One region of the Paenibacillus sp. JL3B1040 genome, then DNA from elsewhere that is predicted to be linked to it. Evidence: riboswitches for the same ligand, from Rfam matches in the RefSeq annotation. Region 1 holds a riboswitch; each other region holds the start of a gene.
What was found. Region 1 has a riboswitch for cyclic di-AMP ahead of ACZF99_RS00560 (C40 family peptidase). Riboswitches for the same ligand answer to the same signal wherever they lie in the genome.
Positions count from the first base shown of each region.

Region 1 (7,514 bases):
CATCAGTACCACGGGAATTCGGAATTTTACTCCGACTTCGGAATTTATAGCGTGAGGATTAACGTTCCTGAAACCTATACCGTGGCAGCCACCGGTTTTCAGACCAAAAAGGCGGTGCGGAAGGAAGGGCGGAAAACCGTTCAATTCTACGCCGACGACGTTCACGATTTCGCTTGGGCAGCCTCGCCGGATTTCGTCTATGCGGAAGAGCCTTTCTCCTCCGCGGAGGTTCCGGGCGTGCGCATTAAGCTGTATCTCGATCCCGCCCATAAAGACCTGAAAGAACGATACTTCTATGCCGCCAAGGTGGCGCTGGCGAACTACAGCAAATGGTACGGCCGCTACCCGTATTCCACGTTGTCGGTCGTTGTCCCGCCGGCCAGCGGCAACGGTGCGGGCGGCATGGAATATCCGACCCTGGTCACCGCATTCGGGGCCACCAGCGATTCGCCCGGTTACGACGAACTGGAGCGCACGGTCATCCATGAGATTGCCCACCAGTTTTTCTACGGGATGATCGCCAACAACGAGTTCGAGGAAGCCTGGCTGGACGAGGCCTTTGCCTCCTACGCGGAGGATAAGCTGATGGAACAGGAGTTCGGGATCGCCCCGAACCTGCCGATTCAGTCCGCTTTGATTACATCGCCGGCCCCGCTGACCCAAAACGCCTGGAAGTATGGCTCCGGAAACGGCTACGCCAAAAACGCGTATTACCGCGGCAAACTGATCCTGCTCGATATCGAGCGTCAGGTCGGCAGCAAGACGATGAAACGGATCATGAGCGTATACAGCCATAAATACCGGTTCAAACACCCGACGACGGCCGACTTTCAACGGGTAGTCGAGCAAGTGACCAGCCGGAGTTGGAAATCTTATTTTCAGCAATACGTCTACGACGGCAAAATGGCCGATTTCGCCGTAGACCGGATTCAAGTCACCCCGATCACCCAACAGGGGAACCGCCTATACGAGTCAAGTGTGGTATTTTCCCGCAAAGGGGCGACTCACCCGAAGGTCCCTCTGCTGTTCACTTTCACCGACGGGCACACGGTGCGCAAGCAGTGGAACGGGGTAGACACCCGCGTCGAAATCAAGCTGCAATATAAAGCGCCTCTGGCTTGGGTCCAAATCGACCCGGATTACACCTTAACGGTGGAGAACATGCATCTCAACAACTACCTGAAGGCGGAAATCCCGGAGACCACGTTGTCCCGCTCCAACATGAGCGTCACGAAACTGCTCGAGGCGATACTGGGGACATTCCTGTGGTAGCTCGACAGCAGTTCCTTATTCGGAAGAACTTCTCGATCAAAAGACTTTGTTAATCCACCTCTAAAGGAGGGAAAGAAATGAGTTTCGTTCGTTTGGGGTGGACCACCCTGAAAAGCCAATTTCCCTCGGTCATCATCTTGTTCCTGTACCAACTGCTGTGGGGACTGTTTCTGTACCGGCTGGTCGATACGGCCGTTACCGCGCTGCTGCAAAGATATCCCAACCCGCCGCCTACCGCGCTGTCGCAAATTCTGTTCCTGCTGGAAGGGCAAATCAATTTATGGAGCAATCCGGATGTTCGGTTATATTGCTGGCTACTGGGGGGAATGGCGGTTGTCCGCATGATCCTGACCCCGTTGATTCAAGCGGGGATCTTCTACGGCTTCACGCCGGCCGATCAACAAAACCCGGGTTTCCCCCTCTTCCGGGGAATGAAGAAGTTCGGCAAGCCGGTGATTCTGTTTTACGCACTGGAGCTTATGCTAACGATGCTGCCCGCCTTCTGGATTGTGCCCCGGCTGCTATCCCTTTGGCCGGAGTTGGCGGGGGGAGGAGGAGCCCCGCTTAGGGCCTGGCTCGTCGGGATCGGCTTGGTGCTGGGCTGGTTGATCTATGGCTGGTTAATCCGGCAGTTCCTGTTATTTGCCCAGTTCGGTTATTTGTTTAAAGCCGGCGTCTGGAGTTCCCTATTGCTCTGCTTCAAGAGCCTCCTGCAAGCGATCGGCATCACGGCGATTCTCGGGGCTTTTGGTGTGCTTCTTTTCCTGCTGTTCGGGACGGTCTCCTGGTTTTGGACCGGCCTGTTGGCCCTTATCCTGCAGCAGATCTACCCTCTTTTTCGCAGCGCATTTAAAGTTTGGAAGGTCTCCTCTCAATTTCATCTTTGGCAGTCGAAAGCACGAAAAAGTTAAAATTTTTTTACCCCTCCAAAACCCAGTAAAATCAAGGCCTTCGCCGTTTGGCGAAGGCCTTGATCCCTATTTCCCCTCTTAATCTTGCGAATTAACCATTGCCAAAAGATACCTGGCTTTGTTACAATAACAACAACGCAATTTCAGTAACAGTTTTGTAATTATTTTTGTCATCATTGGCAGGAGAATGACGCCGGATGTCGAATAAGTAAATTCAGGTGTGAAATCAAAGCCGAATTCCCTTCACCAGGGAAACGGGGGAACCACTTTGGGTGAATTGGTCTCGTCTTAGAGGGATCATAGGGAACCTTCAACCGAATCCTTAAGCTAACCTCGTAGGCATTGGAAGGAGCATAACTTCTTGAAGAAGCGTTTGACGGTAGCAGCAGTAAGTTTTGCCTTACTTTTCACCATTGGAACTGGTAGCGTTTTCGCCGATTCCAAATTGGACAGCGTAATCGACGGCGCGTTGGGAAGCAACTACGTTTCCGGCGGCACCACCACAGACGGTTTCGACTGTTCCGGATTTACCCTGTACGTCTTCTCGAAAATCGGCATCAAGCTGCCTCACCAATCCGGCTCTCAGTACAAAATGGGAACCGCAGTCGAGAAAAGCGAATTGATCACCGGCGATTTGGTCTTCTTCAATACTTCCGGCAAAGGCGTTTCCCATGTCGGCATCTACGTCGGCGACGGCAAATTTGCTCATGCCTCCTCTTCCAAAGGCGTAGTCATCAGCAAATTAAGCGAGAAGTATTACGTCGAGCGTTACGTTGGAGCTAAACGCATCATGAGCACCGACAAGTATGAAGATGTAACCGGTGATGTTACTGATCACGATGATGTTCAATAAGAACCGCCACGAAGCCTGTGGGGATGTTGATCACAACGTCTCTGCGGGTTTTTTTCTTTTCCGTTGCCCCCCCTTAGGAACCATTTATCCTCGATTTTCTTCGTCAAAACAGGCCAAAAGAAGCCTTTTCCCCAATAAACTTGTCAACTCTGGACGCCTTTGGTAAAATGAACAACGTAAATGGTAACAACTTTGTAATGATTGCTGTAATTGATCTTAAGGCAACAGCTTGGGTGCAACCTACAACGAAACTGCCGAATTCCCAAGCACCCGGGAAACGGGGGACCCAGCATAGGGTGAATTGGTCTCAACAATAGGGTACAGGTTCAAAAAGTTAAGTTTGGAGCACCGAGAAGGTTGGATGAAAGATGACTTTTTAACCCTCCTTGTATAGTGAGATCATAGGGGAACCTTCAACCGAATCCATAAGCTAACCTCGTAGGCCTTGGAAGGAGTTTGACATCTTGAGAAAGACCTTGACAGCAGCGGTAACGAGTTTGGCTCTTCTGTGCACGTTGGGGGCGGGGAGCGCCTTTGCCGACGCGCAAGCCGCAGAACCGACGCCGCTAGCCAGCATCGTCGATTCCGTGTACGGGACACCCTACAAATTTGGAGGCACCACCACATCGGGATTCGATTGCTCCGGGTTTACCCGGTACGTGTTCAGCCAAATGGGCATCAAGCTTGCACGCGTATCTTCCGCCCAGTATAAGCAGGGAACGCCGGTAGCGAAGAGCGAACTCCAGGCAGGGGATCTCGTCTTCTTCAAAACCACGGGGGCAAGCAGAGTTTCTCATGTCGGCATTTACGTCGGCGACGGCGAATTCGCTCACGCATCCTCATCCAAAGGCATTCGCATCGACAAGCTGAGCAGCAGCTACTACCAGAACCGCTACGTTGGCGCGAAGCGGGTTCTCAGTAAATACGGATACTCCGTCTACGCTGCGGAATCTTAATCTTATTCTTACGGGTTTCAACAAGTTCATCGTCTCTCGCCGCAAGCCCAAGTTTCCGACTCGGAACAGCTTGCGGTCTTTTTTGTCCGCACCCCTATCTATATAACGAGACATCCGGCCAAAAGGTTACCGGAAACTTGGAAATCCGGCGAAAAAAACCATGAGTTACCTCCTGAAGGCAAAGGACTTTACAAGCCAAGTAAATCCGGCTATTGTGAGGGTAATAGAAGAAAACACGACGGATTTACCTCTAACAAAGGAGGGGCAATATGGACCAAACGATGTCTCCGTTTCGGATCGTGCCGATGGAAGAAGCGCATGGCGAAGTCATATGTACCTGGCGTTACGATTCCCCGTACGATATCTACAGCTGGCTGCCCTGGAATCAAATGAAAGCGCTCGACGTGGAGTTTGGAAATCCGGCGATCCGCGCCGAGCAGTATGTCTCGGTACTAAATGAGGCTGGCGACCTGGCCGGCTTTGCCCAATATTTCCCGATGGAGGGGGTGACCCGGCTCGGGATCGGCATGAAGCCTGACCTTTGCGGACAGGGGTTGGGCAAGCGGTTTGTCTCGGTCATCGTAGAAGAAGCCCGGCGCCGCAAACCGGACAACCAAATCGACCTTGAGGTGCTCACGTGGAACACTCGGGCGATCCGAGCCTACCAGAAGGCCGGGTTCGTCATCACCGATCTTTATGAGAAGATGACGCCCGGCGGTGTGTCCAAACCGTTTTACTGCATGGTATATAAGGGGCAACCCGGATAAGGGCGAGCTCCTTTTTTACACCTCGGACCAAACCTCGCTATGACATACGGCACACATTTAGGTGAATGTCCGTTATTTTTGTTCCTATTTTTGACACAAAGACTATGATCGGACAGCGTGTTCCGTTATAATGTTAGGTAGTATACATAGGAGGGGCGATTGGAATGCAAAAGTGGATCATGAGCGGTTTGTTCGTCATCGCAGGAGCTTTGGCCCTTGTATTGATGTTCACCCTGCCAAGCCGGGAACAGGCCGAGCAGGAAGCCAAACCGCAATTGCCTGAAATCACGATGAATGCCGAACAAGCCGAAGCCATCGTCAAAGCGAATTGCATCTCCTGCCATGGCGATACGCTGCAAGGCGGAGCGGGCCCGGATCTGCAGAAGATTGGCTCGGAGTTGACGGCGGAACAGCTGTATTCGATTATTGCTAAAGGGAAAGGCGGCATGATGCCCTCTTTTAAGGATCGTTTAAAGGAAGAGGAAATCGCTAACGTCGCCATGTGGCTTGCGGAGAAAAAATAAAGGCATACGAAAAGCACGCCCGCCGGGAATATCATGTTCCCGGCGGGCGTATTTTGTCCACACCGATCAGACCTGATCTCTTGAAAAGTTAATCTCCCGAGTGCATCTTCTCGAACGCCTCGTTGTATTGCTGAGCCTCTTTGATGTCGACAGCCGTAATGCCACCTTCCTCCCATGAAGTCAGGCGGAGCGTTACCGTTTTATAGTCAATGGTGATGAACGGATGGTGATTAAACGCTTCCGAGATCGCCGCAACCTCATCGACAAACGCGATCCCCTTCATAAAGTTGGAGAACGTGTATTTGCGGAAAATCCATCGCCCCTCCTCAAGCTCCCAGCCTTCCAGCTTTTCCAAATGCGCTTCTACTTCTTGCGGTGTAAACGGCATTTTTCTTCCTCCCCGTTCTCTTCAAGAACTCCTGTATATGTAAGCATCCTCGTCACGCACCAGGATCTGAAGTTGATTTGTCCTAGCCCCGTCTCCAATTATTGTATTCTCGAACCCGCGCCTTCATGCGTACCGGCCGCTGACGGGCCCAGTGGCGATCGAACCCGGGTCAAATCAAGGAAACCGAGGTCAGCTCTGCATCTCCGATTAGAAAATTGATACGGTGGCCTTCAGGATCGTAGATCACAACCGCGCCGCCCACCTCGATCACCGGCTCTGTCCCCAGCCCATAAAACAAGTCTTCCGCCAGCGCCTCGAACACCTCGTCCCGATCTGCGTCGGACAACACCTCCCATTCGGAAGGTTCCATTTCGAAGAACAGATAACTATCCTGAATCCGGCCAACCGCTTTCGTCAAATCAGCCAAAATAAATTCATAATCCCTGCCGTGTTTTACGCCCACTGCGATATCCTCCCTTTTGGCACTCTCCATTTCGACCGTAATCTTATTATACCGGAAAAATCCACTTAAAAAAAAAGGGAAATCTGTCGATAAAATAGTTAATCGTTTCAAACGGTGCAGGCAGGCCCCTTTCCGCAAGGATGCGGGAAGGGAAGAAAAGGTTTAATTTCTCTCAAGGACGAGGTGTACAATGGAAATTTCAACAATTATTGGTTTGATTCTCGGAGTGGTCGCCCTGGTGTTGGGTATGTTCCTGAAAGGCGCGCCAGTGCAAAGCTTGGTCGAAAACCCTGCGGCCTTCGTCATCATATTTGTCGGGACGGCGGCAACATTGTTCATGGCCTTCCCGATGTCAGAGTTAAAAAAATTTCCGGTCTTGCTTAAATTGACGATCGTGAAACCCAAAATGATCAGCAAAGCCGAATTGATCACCCTGTTCATGGAATGGGCGACGATCACCCGCCGCGAAGGCTTGCTGGCGCTGGAGGCAAAGGTCGAGGAGATCAATGACGATTTTCTGCGCGGCGGCATGCGGATGATTATCGACGGAAACGATCAGGAATTCGTCCAGGACGTATTGACCGAGGACATCGCTGCCACCGAGGAACGACATAAAGCGGGGGCGCTGATGTTCTCCCAAGCGGGCATGTACGCACCGACCCTCGGTGTCCTTGGCGCCGTCGTCGGCCTGATCGCAGCGTTGTCCGACATGAGCGAAATGGAGAAGCTGGCCCACGCGATCTCGGGCGCATTTATCGCGACGGTATTCGGTATCTTTACCGGTTACGTGTTGTGGCACCCTATCTCCAATAAGCTGAAGCGACTGTCCAAGAAAGAGATGGAGATTCGATTAATGATGGTAGAAGGATTGCTGTCCATTCAATCGGGCGTATCCACAATCGCGATCCAACAGAAGCTTGCCGTGTTCCTAACCCCTGCGGAACGTGCGAAAATTCTAGAAAAGGGGGTCGGTGAAGGTGAGCAAAAAGACTAAAAAACACCAAGACCACGAAGAACATGCCGACGAAAGCTGGCTGCTTCCCTATTCCGATTTAATGACGCTTATGCTGGCGCTGTTTATCGTGCTTTACGGTATGAGTTCGGTCGACGCCCAGAAGTTTCAAGAGATGAGCGAAGCGTTCAAGAGCGTACTAACCGGAGGCGTTGGCGTCCTGGAGCAAAACTCCATAACCGGCAACAACAACAATTTCAACAGTGACAGCGAGCTCCCCAAGCCTTCCTCGGACGGCTTAATGACAAAGAAGAACGAACTGCAACGTCAGGAGCAGCAGAACCTGGAAGCTTTGAAGAAGCAGCTCGATACTTATATTAAGGAGAACGGGTTGACCGATGACCTGGAAACCAAGCTGAATCAATCCC
Region 1 covers NZ_CM169317.1:119,879-127,392, reverse strand. The annotation lists gene ACZF99_RS00570 (M1 family metallopeptidase) at 1-1,272, shown strand, start outside; gene ACZF99_RS00565 (hypothetical protein) at 1,350-2,183, shown strand; cyclic di-AMP (ydaO/yuaA leader) riboswitch at 2,404-2,540, shown strand; gene ACZF99_RS00560 (C40 family peptidase) at 2,545-3,036, shown strand; cyclic di-AMP (ydaO/yuaA leader) riboswitch at 3,279-3,496, shown strand; gene ACZF99_RS00555 (C40 family peptidase) at 3,501-3,992, shown strand; gene ACZF99_RS00550 (GNAT family N-acetyltransferase) at 4,262-4,759, shown strand; gene ACZF99_RS00545 (c-type cytochrome) at 4,924-5,283, shown strand; gene ACZF99_RS00540 (4a-hydroxytetrahydrobiopterin dehydratase) at 5,372-5,671, opposite strand; gene ACZF99_RS00535 (hypothetical protein) at 5,841-6,134, opposite strand; gene motA (flagellar motor stator protein MotA) at 6,325-7,128, shown strand; gene motB (flagellar motor protein MotB) at 7,112-7,514, shown strand, end outside.

Region 2 (7,514 bases), 2.6 Mb from region 1:
GGTTCATCCTCATGATGAATCCCCTCGGGGAACATCCATGCCTTGTAGCCGGATGTGATCTCGACCGGAGCGGAATGTTCCCTGGCCAACCCTGTAAACAAACGGGACGACGCCAAATTGCTTTGGGAGATCGTGGCTTCCAAATAAATAATCGGGGGAACCGTATTCTCCGAAAGTACGTAGGATAGCATCCGTTTACCGATACCCTGCCTTCGATGAGTGTCCGCTACCGCTACCTGCCACACGAACAACAAATCCGGGCGGAGCGGCGATCGAAAAGCCGAGAGAAAACCGGCAAGATTCGCTCCATCCTCCGCAATCACACAAGTATCTCTAAAATAATCGCATAATACCAAGTAAGCATAAGCAGAATTCAGATCAAGCGTTTGACAGCTGCGAATCAATTCATAAACGCCTTTCGCATCGTTTGGATCCGGTTTGCGAATAATCAGACTGCGTAGCGTATTGTTCATGTAGACTCACCTACCTTTTCACGCCATGGAATACACGGCAGAGCGGAATCGCTTTAAGAACGATTGAAGCCGTTCCGTTTGTGGATGTTCAAAAATAGCCTCCGGCGGCCCTTCTTCTATGATGTTCCCATCCGCGCAAAAGAGCACACGATCCGCGATCTCCCTAGCGAAGTCCATCTCGTGAGTAATGAGCATCATTGCCATTTCCCCTTCATCGGCGATTTCCCGAATGACCTCCAGCACCTCACCAACCAACTCTGGGTCAAGCGCCGAAGTCACCTCATCAAACACCATCACTTTGGGACGCATCACGAGCGCCCGGGCAATCGCCACGCGCTGTTTTTGTCCGCCGGACAATTGAGCCGGATAATCTGCCAATTTTTCATCCAATCCCACCTTGCGGAGCATGCCGATTGCCCGCTCTTCAGCTTCTTCCTTTGACAGCTTCAGCACTCTCCTTGGAGCTTCAGTCACGTTCTGTAGTACTGTCCGATGCGGAAAAAGATTAAAGTGTTGAAATACCATGCCTACATTTCCACGCATCTCATGCAAATGCTTCTCATTAGCCCGTACGAGCCGACCTTTCCTGGACATATGCCACAAATGGACGCCGTCAATTTCGATCGTACCGGTCGTAGGCTCCTCCAAAGTCACAAGCATACGACCCATCGTCGTTTTGCCTGAACCGCTTGGTCCGATGACCGCTACCTTTTCGCCTGCCGCGATGTCCAAATCAATGCCGGTAAGCACCTGACGTTCGCCATAAGTCTTCGTAACCCCCGTGTACTTCACCATCGGCAAAGACATTTTTTCCACCTCCCTTCGTTATTTGCCCCTTTGGAGATTCATTCTTTTTTCCAATCGGCGAATGAATAGCGAGGACGGATAGCTGATAGCCAGAAACAAGACGCCAACCAGTGTATAAGGTTCAAATACCCGGAAGGATTCCGAAACGATATTTTTCGCGGTCAATAGCAATTCAACCAAGGTGATAGCGGACAAGATCGGGGTTTCCTTAAACATCACAATCAGGTAATTCCCAAGAACTGGAATGATTGGCGGAATAGCTTGCGGAAGTATCACCGAACGCCAGGTATCTACCTTGGAATAATTCAGCGCTACGGCCGCCTCCCATTGACCTCTGGGAACGGCATCAATTCCTGAGCGATAAACCTCGGATAAATAAGTACTATAGTGCAACCCTAATCCTAGAATTCCGGCATAGAAAGCCGGTAATGAAATGCCGGCCATCATCGGCAAGCTGTAATAAATAAAGAACACCTGAACCAACAACGGCGTGTTCCGGATAAATCCATTGAATCCCTTTGCCGCCATACGTAGCCCGACAAATCTCGAACGCATGGCGAGAGCCAGCAGCAATCCACCGATCAATGCAGTCAAGAATCCCAAAAGCGTAGCTACTATGGTCATTCTGAGAGCAACGAGAAGCTCCGGAAGGATTTCAAAGGCGTACTGCCAATCCCACATCCGTCACATCCTCCCTTCGGACCATTTGCGCTCCCAAATCCGGATGCCGAAGGAGACGATAGAAGCGATCGCCAGATACATAAGCAGCAGCAGGAACAAAATCTCCGATGTCCAGGAAATATAGTTGTTGCGGAGAACCATTGCCTGGTAAGTGAGATCCGCCATAGTGATGAAGTAAACCAGTGACGTGGATTTGATTAATTCAACAAGCAAATTGCCAAAGGGAGGAAGCATTCTTAATGCAGCCTGCGGCAAAATAATGTGAGTCATCCTTTGCCATGGTTTCATGTTTAAAACAATCGACGCTTCCCATTGGCCTTTCGGCACGGCCAATATGGCGCTACGTACAACCTCAGAGCCGTAAGCTCCAAAGTTCAATCCCACCGCTAATATGGCCGCGAGCAATTTGGGAAGCTCCAGACCGGCGAATGGCAGTGCAAAATACAGCCAGAACAACTGAACGAGTAAGGACGTCCCTCGGAAAACCTCCACATAAATTGAGGAGAGCCAACGAATCGGGCGAAGGCGGGATAAGCACATCAAGCCCGAGACGAAGGCGGCGATGACCGCCAATAATGCCGCAAACAAGGCGACAGTAACGGTGGTTTTCGCTCCTTCCAGCAAGGTGGGAATAAAGTCGATCCAGGACTCTGGCATATCATGCCCCGCAAAGCTCGGCAGCCGTCATGTCCCCGGGTAATTCCTGCTCCGTGAATCCGAATTGCTGCAGGATATCCAGCAGTTCGCCCGATTCCTTCATCTTGGTCAATTCCGCATTATAGGCTTCCTGAAATTCTTTGTCTGCCAAACGAAACGCCGTAGCGCCGTACCCGCGTACACTTTGTCCATCAATAACCGGTTGCGAAAAATCGTTGACCCTCTCGATGTCCTTGTCCCCGGCGGATTCAAGCATCGCTTGCAGCGAAGGCCCCGTCATTGTGATCGCCTCCACGCGTCCGGATTGGAGGGCGCTGATCGCAGACGCCTGGTCCGGAACTTGAATAATCCGATCATCCGGGACACCGGATTTTTGCAGATATCCGATTTCCACCGCGCCTGTCATAACGGCAACGCGAGCCTTCTCATTATTCGCGATGTCTTCATAGCTACCAAGACGAAGAGGATTCCCTTGTTTTACGGCAATCGCTTCGCCGATACTATACTCCGGGTTGGCGAACAATACGGCCTCGCACCTTTCCGGGTTCACGAACATTCCCGCGGTAATCAGATCGAATCGATTGGCCTGCAACCCGGCGATTAAGGAGCCAAATTCGGTCAACTCGCCTTTCATCTCGTTAACGCCCAGCCTTTTGAGGATCACCCGGGCGATTTCCACCGCTTCGCCGGTTAGTTCTCCGTTAGCGTCTTTGTAGGCATAGGGTTTCTCATTCGCGAATCCAACCGTAATGGACCCGGTTCGAATTGCCTCGGCCAGCGTCCCTTCAGCTTCGGAATCGGTGTTTGTGCCCCCGTTGCCCGAATTAGCGGTTGGTCCCGGATTACAAGCGGTTAGCGAGACCGTTACAAGCAATGAAATTAACAACCATGATACTTTTCTCAACCCCATTCACAGCCTTTCATTCTCATTTTTTTCATCGGTTTAGTAGGTTTAAATTCAAACTCTATTCCGAATGCCTGACTCCCCCTTTCATTTTTCAATCCGGAGTCCAAAAAAGAGACCCCTCGCCTAGGGGAAAGCATAGCTCCGCCAGCAGGGGTCCGCACAAAAAAATAGAAAACGGCCCTTATATAAGGGCCATTGGAAGTTTGCGTAAAGTTGCGTGAAACTAGACCCATCCACTGCTGACGAGGTTAGCTGACGGACTCGGGTAAGATGGTACCCTACAATCGTTAAAGAATGATTCGCCCCAAAAAACTGGTTCCCCCGCTTTCCAGCCATGAACTGGAAACTAAGCGTGTGTTTATCGTAAAGGCTATTCCAGACAATGTCAACCCATTATCTGCAATTTCACATTTTAACTTTCAAAATAATGATCAAACAGGGTTGTTTGCGTAACTTGTCGGAGATCCGTATTGATAAAGCGACGCCATTCGCGATACGTCGGATTGCGGCATTGCCGGAACCTCGTAATACCCGCGTTCGTTCATAAACTGAAATGCTTCATATGCCATTTGTTGGCAGTTGTTGGCGCACATGACGTGGAGTGCACGTACATCCGGGTCCACGCATTCGGCCGCCCATAACATACCGACCGCCGAGCCTGTTTTGTGAGAATTTAAAATTAGCGTCGCCATGGTCATATCGCTTAACTGCTGGACGTTCAAGGACGGAGCCGGAATCGAATGCGGGTGCTGGAAACCAACATGGGGCGTCTGTTGAAGGTTGAACCGGCGAGCCGCGGTGGTGCTTGGAGACACGTCCACCCCTTTGTACTGCATTAAACGGATCGCTTGGTGATAAGCCCCATCCATCATTTGGATATGGCGTTGCAGCATTGTTCTAAAAGCCTGATCATTCGTCATTCCGGCGAATAGCGCATGAAGCTCAATATCCGCAGTCAATTTCCGAAGCAATTCGTTCGTTTCCAGAAATTCATGAGCTCCCCAATTTTTCATGTTGTCCATCGTTCCTTTCTAATCTCGAATGGAGTTAACCCGCTTACTTTTAGGATCGTTATTTACCTTACGTCAACGGGATTATGGGACGTCGGAGGTGTTCCGTGTACATATAATGGAGGCGGCAACAATACTGGCTTTTGCCCCATGGCTTCCGGATGGGTAATATACTCGAATTCGCCTTGTCCATCCATGCTGGTCCCTTGTGCCCAGCGTCCTTGCTTGCTTTCTTCCCCGGAAGAAAAGTTCATGAAGGAGTAAGAAACTTGATGTTTCTCCAACCCCTGCGGGAACGTACTAGGGACAATCGGCTTCTGGTTTTTCTCTAGTTCTTCAATCGCGGCCATCCATTGATTTTGATGCATCGTATCCCGGGCAATCAGAAAAGATAACATGTCACGAACGCCACGATCCGCCGTCATTTCGTACAAACGGCAAACCTGCAAACGGCCTTGGGACTCCGCATTCAGATTGGCCCGAAAATCGGCAAGCAAATTGCCGCTGGCTATGGTGTAACGGGAGTTCCAAGGGTATCCTACGCTATCCGTCGGGGTCGCACCCAATCCGGAGACGATGACATGCTGTGGATTCATCCCGGCCATCACGGTCTTCACGATTGCATCCTCCACGTTCATTCCGCCCATCGCCGCATTCAAGATAGGCTTATTAGCTGCTTCCTCTTGATCCTGAACGGGTGCGTTATCCAGCAACTGAGCGATCATGATGGACAACATTTCGACATGTGCGATTTCTTCGGTTCCGATATCCAGCAGCATATCGCGGTACTTTTGTTCCCCACGGCAATTCCATCCTTGGAACAGGTACTGCATCATCACCGTAATCTCGCCGAACTGGCCGCCTAATACCTCCTGCAGCTTTTTGGCATATACAGCATCGGGTTTATCGGGTTTGGCATTGTATTGCAACTCCTTTATATGAAAAAACATCTCATCCCTCCTTTTTTGCTTCGTGTCCAAGTTAGTATTGAACGGACTCGGTCCCCCTTATCCTCCACCAATTGATGGAAATCGCAAAAAACTTGCATCTTGCAAGCAATTGGGCTATAAATGAAGCAAGAGGTGAGTTCACTATGGAAAATCCGCGCGAGTTATTCCAAATCATGACCCGCCGTTTTGGATTGTTAAACCGGAATTGCTGCAGCGTAGGCAGTTGCGATATTTCTCTGGTTCAAAGTCATATCCTTTATGAAATCGACCGGCGGGACAAACCGTCCATGCAGCAAATTGCCGACGCCCTGGGTACCGATATTACGACGTTCAGCCGGCAGATCCAGGCGCTGATCAAGCTGAACTTGGTGGAGAAAACGGCCGATCCCGACGACCGCCGAGTTCAAACGTTATCGCTGACTACCGAAGGCAAATACATCGCTACGACGATCGACGTGCAGATGAATGAATACTTGGATGAGGTCTTTTCCTATATGAGCGAGTTTGAAAAAGATACCGTTCTCCGATCCGTCAAGCTGTTTAACGAGGCGATGGCCAAATCCAGCAAATGCTGCAATCCGGTCTCCGTTTAATCCTTCTAGGCTCGGAGGCAAAGAAGCCGGCAAGCGATTCACGAACCGATTCGTAAGTCGCTGCCGGCTTTCGCCATGCGTTCATATTCAAGAATTCAATTGATTCTCCGCTTCCGCCAAAGCCGCCTGATCTTCGGCCAAATCCTCCTTGGCCCGTTCCATCGGCTCGGTATTCATCCGGCCGTCGGCCTGGACGATGGCGTTTTCCGCTTTTTCGATGGCGTTGCGGGCGCCCTCCACCGTTTCCTCGCTGGGGTGCGATTGAGCCTGGGTTACCGCGCGATGCGCTTTTTTGACCGACTGCTGCGCGAGTGAGATCGGATTTTGCGATTGCATGCTGGAAAACGGGTTTTCCATGTTCAGCCTCCTCTAGCGATAATGGGCTTAGGATGCGATGAAAAACATGAAATCATACACGAGGCTTTAGCTATTGGCGATATGCCCGCTCTTCCCGTTCCCGCAGCTCCAACCGGCGGATTTTGCCGGTGTTGGTTTTCGGCAAGTCGTCGATAAATTCGATTTGACGCGGATACTTGTAAGGCGCGGTCCACGCTTTGACATGGGCTTGTAGCTCTTTAACCAGCTCATCGCTGCCACGAATGCCTTCTTTCAACACCACGAACGCTTTGACGATATGGCCGCGCAGCTCGTCCGGACTGGCTACCGCCGCGCATTCCTTGACGGCGTCGTGCTTCATCAGCGCCTCTTCAACCTCGAACGGTCCGATCGTATAGCCGGAGCTGATAATGATGTCGTCCCCGCGTCCCTCGTACCAGAAATACCCTTCCTCGTCTTTTCGAGCCCGATCCCCGGTCATAAAATAAGAACTGCGGACATTTTGCTCCTTCCGTTCGGGATCCAAATAATACGATTGAAATAAGGCAGGCATGTCGATATGGACGGCAATGTTCCCCACAACGCCGGCAGGCAACGGTGTACCTTCTTCGTCGACAATTTCCGCCACGCCGGGCGAGATCGCCTTGCCCATCGAACCAAGCCGCAACGGCGTATCCTTAAGATTTCCAATCAAGAGGGTACTTTCCGTTTGCCCGTATCCATCCCGGATCGTAATGTCAAACACGCTCTTGAACTTGCGGATCACTTCTTGGTTTAACGGTTCGCCCGCCGAAACGGCACTGCGCAGTCCCGATAAATCATATCGATTCAGACCGTCGATCTTCGACATAATTCGATATTCCGTTGGCGTACAGCACAGCACCTGGATGCCGTATTGCTTGATCAGCTCCAAATACCGCCGGGCCTGAAAAGAGCCATGGTACACGAAGCCGGTCCCCCCGTTGCCCAGAACCGACAGAAACGGGCTCCATATCCACTTTTGCCAGCCCGGCGCCGCCGTAGCCCATACGAGATCGTTCTCCCGAATGTCCAGCCACGATCGGGTGATTCGCAAATGCGCGTACCCCCAGCCATGACTG
Region 2 covers NZ_CM169317.1:2,704,272-2,711,785, reverse strand. The annotation lists gene ectA (diaminobutyrate acetyltransferase) at 1-473, opposite strand, end outside; gene ehuA (ectoine/hydroxyectoine ABC transporter ATP-binding protein EhuA) at 492-1,280, opposite strand; gene ehuD (ectoine/hydroxyectoine ABC transporter permease subunit EhuD) at 1,299-1,961, opposite strand; gene ehuC (ectoine/hydroxyectoine ABC transporter permease subunit EhuC) at 1,965-2,618, opposite strand; gene ehuB (ectoine/hydroxyectoine ABC transporter substrate-binding protein EhuB) at 2,620-3,528, opposite strand; cyclic di-AMP (ydaO/yuaA leader) riboswitch at 3,748-3,888, opposite strand; gene ACZF99_RS12120 (spore coat protein) at 3,957-4,547, opposite strand; gene ACZF99_RS12115 (manganese catalase family protein) at 4,601-5,485, opposite strand; gene ACZF99_RS12110 (MarR family winged helix-turn-helix transcriptional regulator) at 5,629-6,078, shown strand; gene ACZF99_RS12105 (hypothetical protein) at 6,166-6,435, opposite strand; gene ACZF99_RS12100 (acetate--CoA ligase) at 6,506-7,514, opposite strand, start outside.
Region 2: another riboswitch for cyclic di-AMP. It lies ahead of ehuB (ectoine/hydroxyectoine ABC transporter substrate-binding protein EhuB); the one in region 1 lies ahead of ACZF99_RS00560 (C40 family peptidase).

Region 3 (7,514 bases), 2.7 Mb from region 1:
TTGCCGCCCCAGGCTTCCACCGGCTTCGGGTCATTGGAGGGATCGCCATTGGCGAACCGTTCCGGCATGATCTGATAAAACACCGCCTGCTTGGCCCACTCCGGCACCCGGACCACTTCGATTTCGTGGATGTACGGAAATTCGAAGCATTCGCCGGGCGGAGAGGGGGCTTCCGATTGCATCCCCGCATCCAGCAAGTATACCGTTTCAGACCCGGCGGTCAATTTGAAAGCATAGGAGAGGCGTTTGAACTTGGGACGCACGGCAACCTCCCAATAGTCGAACATGCGGTCATGGGCCGCTTTTTCCATCGGTAGCTCCTGATAAGTCCCCGCCCAGTCGTATTTGTCCCCGGTCATCGCGTAGACCTGCTCCACATCATCCCGTTTGGTACGAATGCGGAGATGAATGGTGGTCGGATCGTAGGCATAGGCCCATTTGTCCCGAGGAACGTGGTAGAGCGCTTCAAGCAACACGGATCGGCGCCTCCTCTCATTTCGCTAGTGATCGTTGCAGGCTTATTATTCCCAAACGCGGCGCGAAGCATGAACCGGGAGAGGGACATAAATATTCAACGAATTGACCAAAGTATGATAAATGAGAATTCGAACGGCCGATATAAGTCGGAACTGTGAAAATATGATAAATGCTGTGAAAATTGTTTTGCATATATATACATTCTGATTTATAATTAGCCCAGTAATCATCATAGAATGAAAATAAGCCAAGCAGAACAGGAGAGAGATTCATGAAAAAATGGGGCATGTTATTCCTATCCGTCATGATGGTAACTTTGGTGCTGGCCGCTTGCGGTCAGGAAAAAAATAACAGCGGAAACGCCGCGGGCAACGCCGGCCAAGCCGCGAACCAAAACGAAACCCAGGCGGGCGGAGAGCAAACCGAACCGGCCAAGAAGCTGATCGTCGGCATGAGCGCGGATTTTCCGCCGTATGAGTTCCACATTAAAAACGACCAAGGTGAAGACCAAATCGTCGGGTTCGATGTGGAGATTGCGAAGGAAATCGCCAAGGATTTGGGCGCCGAAGTGGAAATCAAGGATTTGAAATTCGACACCCTGCTGAACGAACTGTCGAGCGGCCGGGTCGATCTGGTCATCTCGGGGTTGAGCCCAAAGCCTGAACGTGCCGAACAAATCGACATGTCTAAAATTTATTTTAACGCCGAGCAGGCCGTAGTTACCCGCGCGGCAGACAAAGACAAATTCGGTACCGTGGAATCGCTGGAAGGCGCCAAAATCGGCGTTCAGCAAGGGTCAATCCAAGAGGACATGGCCAAGGAAATCCCAAATGCCAAATTGACTTCGCTAGCTAAAATCAACGATATTATTATGCAACTCAATACCAATCGCGTGGATGCAGCCATTCTCGACGGCCCGGTTGCCGCAGCCTTCGTGAAGAAAGTCGATGGACTATCGATTACGGATGCAGAGCTGGAGAACGAGGATGAAGGTTATGTGGTCGGCGTGAAGAAGGGCAACACGGAACTGCTGGATCAAGTAAACGCAACACTGGATCGTTTGCTTACCGACGGCAGTATCGACAAGTTTGTCGCCGAAGCGAGCGATCTGGCCATCAAATAGGATGGATTCGAACCTGCAGAAAATAGCGAAACCCATTCGCTATTTTCTGTTTTTTTGCGCAAGGGTTTGAGGTAAAGGAGGAGGAAGGAAGGCAATATGGATCTTATATCGATGTTTATGGAATACCGGAGTTATTTCTTGGCCGGCGTGCAGTATACGCTAATCTTGGCAGCGATCAGCGTGTTTTGCGGCTTTATCCTTGGATTGTTGATCGCGCTGCTGCGTATGTCGCCTTGGAGAATCATACGTTTCTTCGGCCATGCCTGGGTCGAATTTCTGCGCGGCACGCCAATGATGGTTCAGCTCTTGATTATTCACTACGGGTTTGCGTTTATGTTTGACGTTAACTTCACGCCGATTCAATCCGGGGCGATCACGCTGTCGATCAACAGTTCGGCTTATTTGGCGGAAATTTTCCGGGCCGGCATTCAAGGCGTCGATCGGGGGCAAGGAGAAGCGGCCCGTTCCTTGGGAATGACCAAAGGGATGACTATGCGCCACATCATCATTCCGCAAGCGATCAAATCGGTGCTTCCCGCCATCGGCAACGAGTTTATTACAATCATCAAAGAATCGTCGATCGTATCGATCATCGGTACGGCCGAGCTGATCTATCAAGCGCAATCGGTCGTGACGATCACGTACGACGGGATGACGCCGTATTTGATCATCGCCATCATGTACTTTATTTTGACATTCACCTTGTCCCGCATTTTGGGCGTGTTCGAAAGGAAGTTGAAGACCAGTGATCACCGTTAAAGACTTGCATAAAAAGTTCGGCCAACTGCATATTTTGCGCGGCATCGACCTGGACATCTCCAAAGGCGAAGTCGTCGTCGTCATCGGTCCGAGCGGTTCGGGGAAGAGTACGTTCCTTCGTTGCTTGAACCTGCTGGAGGTCCCGACGGAAGGCGAGATCACGTTCGAAGGCGCTTCGATTACCGCCAAGGGACATAACATCAACCAAACCCGCGAGAAAATGGGAATGGTGTTCCAGCATTTCAATTTGTTCCCGCACAAGACGGTCATCGACAACATTACGTTAGCGCCGATTCGCGTGAGAAAGCTCGACAAAAGCAAGGCGGAAGCCATCGCCATGGACTTGCTCCGCACGGTCGGCCTTGAAGATAAGCGGGACGCCTACCCGGCGCAGCTGTCCGGCGGCCAGAAGCAGCGGATCGCCATCGCCCGCGCGCTAGCCATGGAACCGCATGTCATGCTGTTCGACGAACCGACTTCGGCGCTGGACCCGGAAATGGTCGGCGAAGTGCTCGACGTCATGAAGAGCTTGGCGGAACGGGGGATGACGATGGTCATCGTCACCCACGAAATGGGGTTTGCCCGCGAGGTCGGCGACCGCATCCTGTTTATGGATCAAGGCGTCATTTTGGAGCAGGGTACGCCGCAAGAGGTATTTGGCGCACCGCGGCATCAGCGGACACAGGATTTTCTGAGCAAGGTATTATAAAGGCCCATGTAACCGTCCGAAATCAAAAATTCGGGCGGTTATTTTTTGCCCTTTTTCGGGCCGAACGCACGCTCGGTTTTAACCTTGATTTTACGTTCGAACACAAAAATGTAACCCGACCTATCAAGGTTTCAAGCCACTTGGTGGGAATTACCTGAGCTATTGGTTACAAAATTGTGATATATTCAATAAGCCGAAACCTGAAACCGAGGTGCGGGGGACGAAAGCTGGAAACGAACGGCGATAAACGAGCTTCGTTTTCTTGGGGTGAAGCGCAGCCCAATAGGGAGCGCCGGGAATGTTCCTTTTTTCCGAATCCGACAACTAACTCCGCAGGCGCAGTAAAAAGGAGGATCATTCATTGATAAGTCGCATCGGTTCCAAAATTGCCGCATCGGCGTTGATCGCCGCAAGTATGACAATCACGCTGCTGACGGCTTCCGTTCATGCAGACGCGGTACATAAAGTCGTGGAAGGAGACACCTTTTATCTTCTTGCCAAACATTACAGAGTGGATCTGAACAAGCTTATGGCCGCAAACCCATCCGTACATCCGCAGAACATATATGAAGGCCTGAATATCATCATTCCGGGGGCTGAAACCCGTGCGATCGCCTTAGCTTCCGCCGCGCCAGCCAAACAGGAGGCTGCGCCGGCCGCCGCCCCCATGACGGCTGCCGCTTCCAAACTGAAGGTCATGTCCAGCGACAAGATCGTTGAGGCTTGGGGGAAAACGTTCACTTACTCGCATACCATCGCCGTCAAAGCCTCGGCTTATTCGGCATCGGCTAGCGAAAACGGGAAATGGGGCGCGGTAGATTACTTCGGCAACCCGCTGAAGCTGGGTACCATCGCCGTCGATCCGAAGGTCATTCCGATGGGGACGAAGGTGCTCGTAACCGGACACAACCATGACGGCCTGCCGGATCAAGCCTTTGTAGCTACGGCCTCCGACCAGGGCGGTGCGATCAAAGGCAACCGCATTGACATCTTCATTCCCGGCAGCGCCGCTTCCGTGAAATCATTCGGTTATCAAGACGTCACCCTTTACGTGTTGAACTAGGACAAGCAGAGCTCCCTCGACGAGGGAGCTCTGCTTCGTTAGCGGTATTTGGTCGTTTGCAGCAACTCGGCCAGATCGACAAAATGATAGCCCTGCGCCTGCAGAGCATCGATAATCTCCGGCAGCGCCTGAATCGTGCCGGTGAGATTGGAGCCGACGCCACCTCCCGAATGATGCAGAATGATGGAGCCGGGGCCCGCCGTGCCGATGACGTTGGATTTGACTTTATCCTTATCGAGCCCTTTCCAATCCTGCGAGTCCACATTCCAGTTGACGAGGGTGTAGCCGTTTCTCTTGGCCCATTTCACCTGTTCCTCCTTCACCTCACCATAAGGCGGACGAATTAATTTGGGACGATACCCGACGGTGAGCTGAACGATTTTCTCCGTACGCAGAATTTCGGTTTGGAACTGTTTGACGGAATGATTGTGAAAATTCGGATGACTGAAGGAGTGATTGCCGATGAGATGACCTTCCTGATGCATCCGCCGCATCAAGGCGGGAAATTTCTTAGCCCTCGCTCCAACGACAAAGAAGGTCGCTTTGACCCCTTTACGGTGAAGCACGTCGAGAATTTGCGGCGTGAACCGCGGGTCGGGACCGTCATCGAAGGTCAGCGCAATCTGCTTCACTTCCGGACCACGGAATTTGAAAGTTTCCGAGTATTTGCGCCGCAGCTCGCCGAGATCCACGGGTCTCGCAACGACGGGTGCTGACTTGTTCCCCTCCAGATTGGCCGGCGATCCCGGCCCCTGCGGTTCAAGAACGGCAGAGGAGGCATCAACTTTATAGAGTCCGGAGCCGCCGAGCGTCAACAAAGAAACGACCGTGAACAAGACCCAAGCTTTCTTTATCAGCATAAGCAATTTAAGTCCTCCTTCATCCCAATACTGTAACTGCTGCGGTTTAGTATTCCCTAACCCTTGCAGAAAATAATGAAAACGTGAAAAAAGTCACGGTTTTCGACTTGTTGTTGGTGATGTGAGATATATCACAGACGATCCTTGCGAAAAATTGCATCCTTTGATGAAGCGTAATTGAAGGGATGAGGTGGAATCATGGCAACGGTAGTGTCCAACCAAGAAGTGGCGCAAGGGGTGTTCAGGCTCACGGCGCAAGGGCGGTTCACGGGTAAAATGGGGCAGTTCTACATGCTGCGCGCCGGGGAACGTTATCCTTTACTGTCCCGGCCGATCAGCATCTTTGATATCACCAAAGACCGGATCGAATTTCTGGTTATGGTCGCGGGCGAAGGAACCGCTTTGTTATCCGGACTGAAGCCGGGCGATCCGTTGATACTGGAAGGGCCGTTTGGCAACGGGTTTCCGCAGTTGGAGGGGAAGATAGCTTTCGTTGGCGGCGGGATCGGCATCGCTCCGTTTTATTACGCCTTAAGAGAAACGCCGGAGGCCGACGTCTACCTCGGATTCAGCCGAGAGGCTTACATGGTGGAGGAGTTTCGTGCCGTATCCCGGGGCAAAGTGACAGTTGACGTAGGTGGATTGATTTTGGATCAAGTGGATTTTGAGGCTTATGATACGGTCATCGCCTGCGGCCCTCACGCGATGCTGCATGCCGTCCAGCGCAAACAGGCGCTTAGCGGCGGCAGGGCCAAGGTATACGTCTCTCTGGAGAACCGTATGGCCTGCGGGATTGGGGCGTGCCTCGTGTGCAGTGTGAAATGCAAAGACGGACGGAGGAAAGCCTGCACCGACGGTCCGGTATTTTTGGCGGAGGAGGTGGTGTTTGCATGACGGATTTATCGTGCAACATCGCCGGGGTTTCGTTTAAGAACCCGATCGTTATGGCCTCCGGCACGTTTGGATTTGGCAAGGAATACGGTGCGATTTACGATATCAATAAGCTGGGCGGATTGTCCGGCAAAGGACTGACGCTGCATCCGAAAGCCGGTAACGATGGGATTCGCGTTGCGGAAACGGCCTCCGGGATGTTGAACAGCGTCGGGCTGGAGAATCCGGGCGTAGCCGCATTCCTGCACGAGGAATGTCCGCGGTGGGAGACGCTCGACTTGGCGCGGATCGTGAATTTGGGCGGAAATACGATCGAGGAGTATGTGGAGGGTGCCAAACTGATCGCCGAAGATGCGGCTTGGCGCAAGCGGGAAGGTCGAACCGCCGTCGACATGATCGAGCTGAACATCTCCTGCCCGAATGTTAAGGCGGGAGGCATGGCCTACGGGATCAAGACGGACATCGCCCGGCAGGTCGTCCGCGAAGTACGGGCAGCAACAACGCTGCCGCTGGTCGTCAAGCTGTCGCCGAATGCCGAGGATATCGTCGGCATGGCCGTTATGTGTCAGGAGGAGAGAGCGGACGGCGTATCGCTGATCAATACGTTTTCGGCGATGAAGATCGATATTTATAAGCGGCGCAGCGTCTTCGACAATTTGTACGCGGGGCTGTCCGGTCCGGCAATCAAGCCGATCGCCTTGCGGATGGTGCATCAAGTCAGCCAAGCCGTCACGATTCCGGTGATGGGGATGGGAGGCATCGGTTGCGCGGAGGACATCGTCGAGTTCGTTATGGCCGGCGCCGCCGTCGTTCAGGTGGGAACCCATAATTTCGTAAACCTGCATGCGGGAGAGCAACTGGTCGTTGACCTTGCAGCCTGGCTAAGCCGGGAGGGCATCCGAACCTTGGACGAAATCCGCGGAATCCTATAAAATATAAGGCATACTGTTGTGGAAGGGAGCTGCGGCAATTTGTCATTCGAGGATATCAAGCTGGAAGCGATCCCGGTCGGCCGCGACTTGCTGCTGCTGATGACCGGGGGCGTCGCGCATATCGGCGCGGCGTCCACCGCTTATCCGTCAGGGGAAGGGACCGAGGCGATGACTTCCGCCGTACCGGGTCACAAGGAGCATACCTTAAGCGAAGCGTATGCCCGCCGCGCCTCGGCGGCGTTAGGTCGAACCGTCACCGTGGTCATGGGGATTCATTATGACCATTTAAGCCAAGAAGAAATTAGGGAGATCGCAAGGCGAACCTCCGAGATGTTGGATCAATACTTGCTGGAGCAGCAAAGGAATGGAGCGGACCGGCAATGAGGGAAGCAGATCAGGATAAATATCGCCGCAAAGCGCTGCAGGTAGCCGAAGCACAAGCCAAAATCATGCCTTACGCCAAGGAAACCGAAGTCGAGGCGGTTTCGCTGCCGGAGGCCTTGGGCCGCATCCTGGCGGAGCGGGTTTGCGCGCCGCATCCGTATCCGCATTTTCGCCGGTCCGGCATGGACGGATTCGCCATCCTGAGCGGCAATACGTCAGGTTGCCACGCGGAACAGCCCGTCCTACTGGAAGTGGTGGATGAGATTCCCGCCGGTTCCGTTCCGAACGTGAAGTTGGAATCGGGACAAGCGGCCCG
Region 3 covers NZ_CM169317.1:2,855,561-2,863,074, reverse strand. The annotation lists gene ACZF99_RS12875 (alpha-glycosidase) at 1-476, opposite strand, end outside; gene ACZF99_RS12870 (transporter substrate-binding domain-containing protein) at 749-1,600, shown strand; gene ACZF99_RS12865 (amino acid ABC transporter permease) at 1,697-2,359, shown strand; gene ACZF99_RS12860 (amino acid ABC transporter ATP-binding protein) at 2,346-3,068, shown strand; cyclic di-AMP (ydaO/yuaA leader) riboswitch at 3,250-3,422, shown strand; gene ACZF99_RS12855 (3D domain-containing protein) at 3,430-4,131, shown strand; gene ACZF99_RS12850 (polysaccharide deacetylase family protein) at 4,170-4,991, opposite strand; gene ACZF99_RS12845 (dihydroorotate dehydrogenase electron transfer subunit) at 5,190-5,885, shown strand; gene ACZF99_RS12840 (dihydroorotate dehydrogenase) at 5,882-6,814, shown strand; gene lpdD (prenylated flavin chaperone LpdD) at 6,854-7,198, shown strand; gene ACZF99_RS12830 (molybdopterin molybdotransferase MoeA) at 7,195-7,514, shown strand, end outside.
Region 3: another riboswitch for cyclic di-AMP. It lies ahead of ACZF99_RS12855 (3D domain-containing protein); the one in region 1 lies ahead of ACZF99_RS00560 (C40 family peptidase).

Region 4 (7,514 bases), 1.4 Mb from region 1:
TGGCCATTGGCCTTGACGCCACCTTCATCGATAAGAAGAAGGACGAAATTTTGTACATATGTATCGGAATCACCCTGCTCGTCATTGTTGCGGGCATGGCGGCGGCGTACTTCGTCAGTGCGCGGATCACGAAACCGATCCAAAAGCTGGTGGCGGTCACGCAAAAGATGGCCGGCGGCGATTTCCGCCAAACGATCGAAGTGAAGGGACACGACGAGGTAGCCCAACTGGCCGGCAGCTTCCGGACGATGACCCATCAGCTCAAGGACATGTTCGCCGCCGTGATGGAAACGTCCCAGGCGGTCGTAGGCGGCTCCGAAGGCTTGTCCCGATCGGTGACGACGTTTGAGGAACTGATCTCCCGTTCGGGCGCAGCCACTCGGGAAATCGAAGCCGGCAGCATGACAATCGCGTCAGCCGCAGCCGAGAACGCGCGGGCGATGGAAGAAATCTCACAGGGTGTGCAGCACATCGCCGCCTCGTCCGCCGAAGTGACCGAGCGGATCGGACAGGCCGCCGAGGAGGCCGGTACCGGGAATACGTTGGCGCAGACGGCCGTCATGCAAATGCAGCAGGTGGAGGAGGCGGCCCACCGGACACTCGAGCATATTCGCACGTTGAACGACCGCTCGGAATCGATTTCGAGCGTCGTAGGAACCATTACGGAAATTACGAAACAGATCAATATCTTAGCGCTGAACGCGGCGATCGAAGCCGCACGGGCCGGCGAGCACGGCAAAGGGTTCGCCGTCGTCGCCGAGGAAGTCCGCAAGCTGGCCGAGCAATCCCGCTTGGCGATGGAAGAGATTGGCGAGAATCTGCTCGGCATCCGGGAGGAATCGGAAAACTCCGTCAGCGCGATGCAGCGGGCTAGCGAGGAAATCGTCTCCGGAACTGAGCGGGTGAAACAAGCCGGCCAAGCGTTCGAACAATTGACGGAGCTCATTCAGAACGTCAACTTGACGATACAATCCGTCTCGGCTTCGACACAGGAGGTGTCCGCCGGTACCGAGGAAGTGACCGCTTCCGTCGAAGAGTCGGCCAACATTACCGCCAAATCCCTGGCCAATATGGAGCAAATCGCCAACTATTCGCAGCAGCAGCTCAGCGAAATGGAAAGCCACGCCCGTACGGTGCGTTCGCTGCACGAGCAAGCGCTGTCGCTGCAGGAATCGATGGCGAAATTCCGGATTTAGACCGCAGCAGGCCGCACCGAACTGAAAAAATAACGTACCCTGACTGCCTTCCCCCCCTTATGCGGGGGCCGGCGGTCAGGGTACGTTTGTTTTTAACCGGTAAAGGACATTTCGTTCGCGGAAACAGCTTCGTCCGGCTGCTTCTCCGGCTGCTTCCAATAGGCCTCGTTGCCCGGCAGATCATCGAACCAGGCCGCCTCGTCCGGGCAAGGCAAGATCATGAATTTACCGTATTCATTATCCCGTGACTGATGATATTTGAGATAAGCCTGACCGTCTTCGATCGCCAAGATTTCGATCTTCCCCGACGAATGGCTCATCGACAGGCGTACGCGCTTGCCAAGCCCCGATGTGCGGGCTTTCGCTTCCTCAACCAGCTGATACGCACGTTTGAGAGGAATGACGAAATCGGCATTTCCGGCAACCGGCCGGTTGATAAAGAAGTAGTAAGGGGTGACGCCGGCCCAGGATAACCGGTCCAGCAATTCGCCAAGCACGGCCGCATCGTCGTTGATGCCTTTGAGAATCGGCGTTTGATTGACCACGATCGCCCCGGCGTCGTGCAAGGCCTGAAAGCCTCGTTTCGCCTCGGGGGTTATTTCGCGCGGATGATTGATATGCGCCATGACATAAATGCGTTGATCTACGGTGGAGAATTCTCTGATCAGATCCAGCAGCTCCGGATCCTCGTAGATGCGCATCGGATTGAAGACAGGGATTTTGGAGCCGAGCCGGATGATTTTCACATGTTCGATCGCCCGCAGCTGTTCAAGAATGGAACGAAGCTTTTTCGTGGCCAGAATTAAGCTGTCGCCGCCGGTCAGCAAGACGTTGTTGATCTCCGGATGCTGAGCAATGTACTCGATGCCGGGGGTCACGTCCGACATGGCCTCCTTCACATCGTTGCGGAACAGCCGTTTGCGGAAGCAATAGCGGCAATAGGAACCGCAAACCTCGGATACGATCAGCAGCGCGGTCGTCCGGTATTTGTGCTGGCAGCCGGGAACCGCGTAGTTGACGGCCTCGTCGGAAGCATCCCAACGCCCGTATTCCTTCAGTTCCCCCGTATTCGGAATCACCAGCTTGCGGATCGGGTCCTCCGGATCGTTCCAATCGATCAACTTCAGGTAGTAATCATTTACCCGAAAGACGAATTTGTCCGTAATCGGTTTCAATTCCCGCCGCTCCTGTTCGGACAACTCGCTCACCTTGGCGATATCGGTGATATACTTCGGATTTGCCATAACCATCTCCTCCTTTAGAATGATCGATGCGCAAAGAAGAAGCAGGGAACCTTGCAGTGAAAGCGAGTACTCCGCCGAATGCTCGGCTCAAAGGTCTTGACGAACACAAAAAGACCCCGCTCTAACGACAGGGTCATTGGTTGATGACTGAAATTATAAACATGACCCATCCACTGCAAACGAGGTTAGCTGACGGGCTCGGGAAAGATGGTTCCCTACGTAAAACCAGCAACGATTCGCCCCAAAAATTGGTTCCCCCGCTTTTCGACCTTACTCATCGAAAATTAAGCGTACTATTATGCTACCTTACATTCGCCCGATTTGTCAAAGCTTAACTCTCGGGATCCGGGCTAATTCCGGCAATTTGGTAGATCAGGTCCATCCGAAAATGGCTGCGGACATGATCGGCCAGCCGATCAAAGGCTTCCTCCTTGCGCGACGAAGAGGTAAAGGTGGAGCCCAAGGGTTCCCGCCCTTTACCGGCTCGCAGCCCGTCCAGCCAGGCACGGCGCCAGGCATCGTTATGGAATAACCCGTGCAGGTACGTTCCGAACACTCTCCCGTCGGGGCGGGCTGCGCCTTCCGAATGCGGTGCGGCTGCCCCATCTTCCCCCGGATCGTCGGCTTGAAGCAGGAACAGGGGGCTGATGTCCCGAAGCCGCTGGGTTGAACCGGCATGGATCTCATAACCTTCGATGGCCATCCGGCTGACCGAGGTATGCAGCGGTACGGGCTGGCCATCTTGGATTTGGCCATGCACGCGGAGCGTCTTCTTGCCCGGAAGAAAAGTCGTCGACAAGGGCAACAGGCCTAAACCCAGCGCCGACCTTGGTTGGGCGGCTTCTACCGCTTGGGGATCGTGCAATTCTTCCCCCAACATTTGGTAACCGCCGCAGATGCCGACAAGCTGGATGTGCGTTTCCTCCTCGATCAGGCTGCGAATGGCTCCCTCCAGCCCTTGCCTCCGCAGGTATTCCAAATCCCCGATCGTATCCTTCGTCCCCGGCAAAATCACGGCATCCGGGCGCCCGAGCTCCGATCGCTTGCTCACGTAACGGAGCGACACGTCCGGTTCGGCGGCCAAAGGATCAAAATCGGTAAAATTGGATATGCGCGGGTAACGTATGACCGCAATGTCCAGCTCCTTCTCGATCCCCACCCCCGGGCCGGATGCGTAGGTATCCAGAATGACGGAATCCTCCGCTTCAATCTCCAAATCCGGCAGAAATGGAAGCACGCCCATAACGGGAATGCCGGTCCGCCGCTCCAGCCAATCCAGCCCGGGCTGCAGCAGGGACAGGTCGCCGCGGAACTTGTTGATGATGAACCCTTTGACCCGGGCCCGTTCCTGCGGCTCCAGCAGCTCCAGCGTGCCGACGAGAAAGGCGAACACGCCGCCGCGATCAATATCAGCCGCTAGAATAACCGGAGCGTCCGCCCATTCGGCCAGATTCATGTTGACGATATCGCGTTGCTTCAGGTTGATTTCCGCCGGGCTCCCGGCCCCCTCCATGACGACGATACCGTGCTTCGCACGGAGTCTCCCGAGCGCTTCCATCACCAGCGGCTTGGCTTGGGGCAGAAATTCCTCCCGATAACTGGACGCGCTGAGATGTTGGTATGGACGCCCATGAACGACGATCTGCGAATGCATGTCCCCGGTCGGCTTAATCAGTACCGGATTCATGTCGGTGGTGGCGGCGATGCCGCAAGCTTCCGCCTGGACGCCTTGCGCACGGCCGATTTCCCGTCCGTCCTCCGTCACATAGGAGTTCAGGGCCATATTCTGCGATTTGAACGGAGCCGGACGAAGCCCGTCCTGCGCAAAAATGCGGCATAACGCCGTCACGATGACGCTCTTGCCCACGTCCGATGCCGTGCCTTGGATCATCAATACGGCACCCGGCGGAGCGGAGGCAGGGCCGTCGGCATCAACCTTAAACTTGTCATCACGTCTGTTCACCTAGGTTCCGCTCCTTTCCGAATCCTGAATCCTGAATCCTGGGTCGTTAATATATGGTTTCAGCCGGCTTTGCACGATTATCCCTTTCGGTAAGGTCGGAAGGCAGCCTATTCCATCTTCCATCGATCTTGAAGCGATCATCCCTTCCTCCCTCGGCTAAGCGCGCTCAACCTCAAGCTCGCCCGTTTTCTTAGCGCCCTGAGCAAACGGGATAATGGTGCAAAGCGTCGGAACACCGAATGTACCTGACGTCAAAATCGATTGCGGTCCCGTCCGCTTAACTCGGATTCCGGTTAATTACCGTAAAATCAGCACGGCGAGCAGCAGCAAAACGGCTTCCAATCCTTCGCCCAGCGCTCCGTACGTATCCCCGGTCAAGCCGCCCAGCTTGGCACTGATCCGGCGCGCCGCCCAAGTCCCCGCCGCCCAGGCCAGCACCGGCGATAAACCGAGATACAGCAACGAACGCAGCAGGGCGGGTTCATCAACTCTCCCTAGCGACAGAAGCAGCGTGCACAGCAGCACCCCGACGGATAAAGTGACCGCCATGATCGTGCCGCTCCAAGCATCACGTTCGCCGAAGCCGTGAAACTGCGCGGCCAACCCTTCGCCTTGCCGGGCTTTCGGCCATCGATGCATCGCCCGGGTCATGAACCAGCGACTCCACAGGGGAGCAAGCAGCAAAGCAAGCCCCAACGACAGCATGTCCTCTTGGAAGAGGGATGCCAATAGCGATGTCTTAAGCAGGAGCAAAAGAACGCAGGCTAACACGCCCATGGCGCCAACCCGGCTGTCTTTCATAATCTCCAGCATCTTCTCGCGGGGCCGGTAGCTCAGCAGCCCGTCAGCCGTATCCATCCAGCCGTCCAGATGCAGCCCTCCGGTTAGCCAGACCCAGAGGATTAACGCAAGCACGGCTGCCGGAAGCGGAGGGAGCAGCCAGCCGGCAAGCCAGCCTCCCGCCAAGACGGCGGCGCCGATCGCCGCCCCGACTAGCGGATAGTAGGCGATGCTGCGCCGCAGCAGGTCCGGCGTAAACTCCAGTTCGGTCCGCACCGGGAAGCGGGACAGGAACTGGAAGGCTGCCAGCATCGGCTGCAGAGCTCCGGGCTTGCCTGCCCGGGAAGAAGGATCGCGTTTCGATTCGGTCATAAGCGATACTCCCGGCTCTTCAGCTCGATGGGAATTCCGGCGGTGACCAGAAAGACCTGGTCCGATAACTCCGCCATCGTGCGGTTCATAAGGCCGGCCCAATCCCGGTATTGCCGGCCCAGCGGATATTCGGGCACGATGCCGCTGCCCACCTCGTTGGTCACCAGCGCCAGCGTGCCGGGAAAGACTTCGATCGCGGCAACCAACCGCTCGATCTCCCGCTCCAGGATGGCATCGGCTTCCCCCGGCCGTTCTCCCGCGCCCAGCAGCACGTTCGACAGCCACAAGGTCAAGCAGTCGATCAGCACGGTCGGACAAGCGTCGTCCTCCGCTCCTCCCTTCCCAACCGGCCGTTCGCCGAGCTCTTGCAGCAGTTCGGCCAATCCGAGCGGCACCTCGAGCGTCGTCCAAGCGAACCCGCTTTGCTCCCGCTGGAGTCGGTGCAGATGAATGCGGGCCCGCATCTCGTCGTCAAACGCTTGCGCCGTTGCGACATAATGCGCAGCCGTCGCCTGTTTCATCACCCAGCGTTCGGCAAACGTGCTTTTGCCGCTGCGGGCGCCGCCGGTCACCAGGATCTTCATCGCGCCGTCTCCCCGCCATGCCCGCCATCCGCGACGCCGGCGCTTTCGAATGTCGCCATCTCGGCCATGATGCGGCAGGCCGCATCGACAAGATGCAGCGCCAGTACGCCGCCCGTGCCTTCGCCCAGCCGCATGTCCAGCTCCAGCATCGGGTTCAGGCCGAGCTCCTGCAGGAGGGCGCGGTGTCCCTGCTCGTGGGAGACGTGCGAAGCAATCAGGTAATCGGCCGCCACCGGCTTCAGGCGAACCGCCAGCAAAGCGGCGACGGTCGAAATGAAGCCGTCGATCACTACCGGGCAGCGCCGGGCGGCGGCCCCCAGGATGACGCCGGTTAATCCGGCGATTTCAAGCCCGCCCACTTTGGCCAGCACATCCAGCGGATCCCCCGCATCCGGGCGATTTACTTCCAGCGCTCGTTCCACCACGGCGACCTTATGCCGCAGCCGTTCATCGCCGACTCCGGTTCCGCGTCCAACGCTCCGCTGCGGCGCAACCCCCGTCAGGCCGCTCATGATCGCAGCGCTGGCCGTGGTGTTGCCGATGCCCATCTCTCCGGTGACGAACAGCCGAACGCCTTGGGAGACCGCGTTATCGACCACCTCGGCACCGACAAGGATGGCCGCTTCGGCTTCGTCCCGGCTCATCGCCGGCCCTTTGGCCATATTCCCCGTTCCGTAACGCAGCTTCCGCTGTACAAGGCCCGGGTGGGCGAGCTCCGCATTCACGCCGATGTCCACGCAAACGACGTCGGCCGACGCATGATGCGCCAACACGTTTACCGCCGCACCGCCGGCCAGAAAGTTAAGCACCATCTGCGGCGTCACTTCGGCCGGAAAGGCGCTTACTCCTTCCTCGCACACGCCGTGATCCGCCGCCATCACGATGACCGAACGTCGCGGGAACGCCGGCTGGACCCCACCCGTGATGCCCGCCAGCTTGACGGCCAACTCCTCCAGCTTGCCGAGACTTCCCGGCGGCTTCGTCAACCGGTCCAAATGAACCCGGGCCGCCTCCATGACCGCTTCGTCCAACGGGGTGATCGCTTGGATCAACTGCCCTGTCGAATCGTATCCCATAACCGTATTCCCCTTTCTTCATTACGCGATTACGCATGCTCATGCACCAATCGTCCGCGCTTCCGCCGCCAAAGCAGGCTCCAGTCTTACTGCAACCGTTCCCGCCGCAGCAGCAACTGCGGAAGGTCCGAATCCGGATGACTCACTTGATGGGCCCGAACCCCAAACACCGCGGCGACCATCTCCGGCGACAGCATTTCCTCCGGCGCTCCCTGCGCCACAATGCGCCCGCCGCTCATCACAAGCAGATGGCTGCAAAACAACGCGGCCAGATTCAAATCATGCATCACCGAAACGAC
Region 4 covers NZ_CM169317.1:1,480,809-1,488,322, reverse strand. The annotation lists gene ACZF99_RS06525 (methyl-accepting chemotaxis protein) at 1-1,196, shown strand, start outside; gene ACZF99_RS06520 (KamA family radical SAM protein) at 1,289-2,440, opposite strand; cyclic di-AMP (ydaO/yuaA leader) riboswitch at 2,600-2,741, opposite strand; gene ACZF99_RS06515 (cobyric acid synthase) at 2,772-4,331, opposite strand; gene cobS (adenosylcobinamide-GDP ribazoletransferase) at 4,701-5,555, opposite strand; gene cobU (bifunctional adenosylcobinamide kinase/adenosylcobinamide-phosphate guanylyltransferase) at 5,552-6,139, opposite strand; gene cobT (nicotinate-nucleotide--dimethylbenzimidazole phosphoribosyltransferase) at 6,136-7,215, opposite strand; gene ACZF99_RS06495 (ABC transporter ATP-binding protein) at 7,302-7,514, opposite strand, start outside.
Region 4: another riboswitch for cyclic di-AMP. It lies ahead of ACZF99_RS06520 (KamA family radical SAM protein); the one in region 1 lies ahead of ACZF99_RS00560 (C40 family peptidase).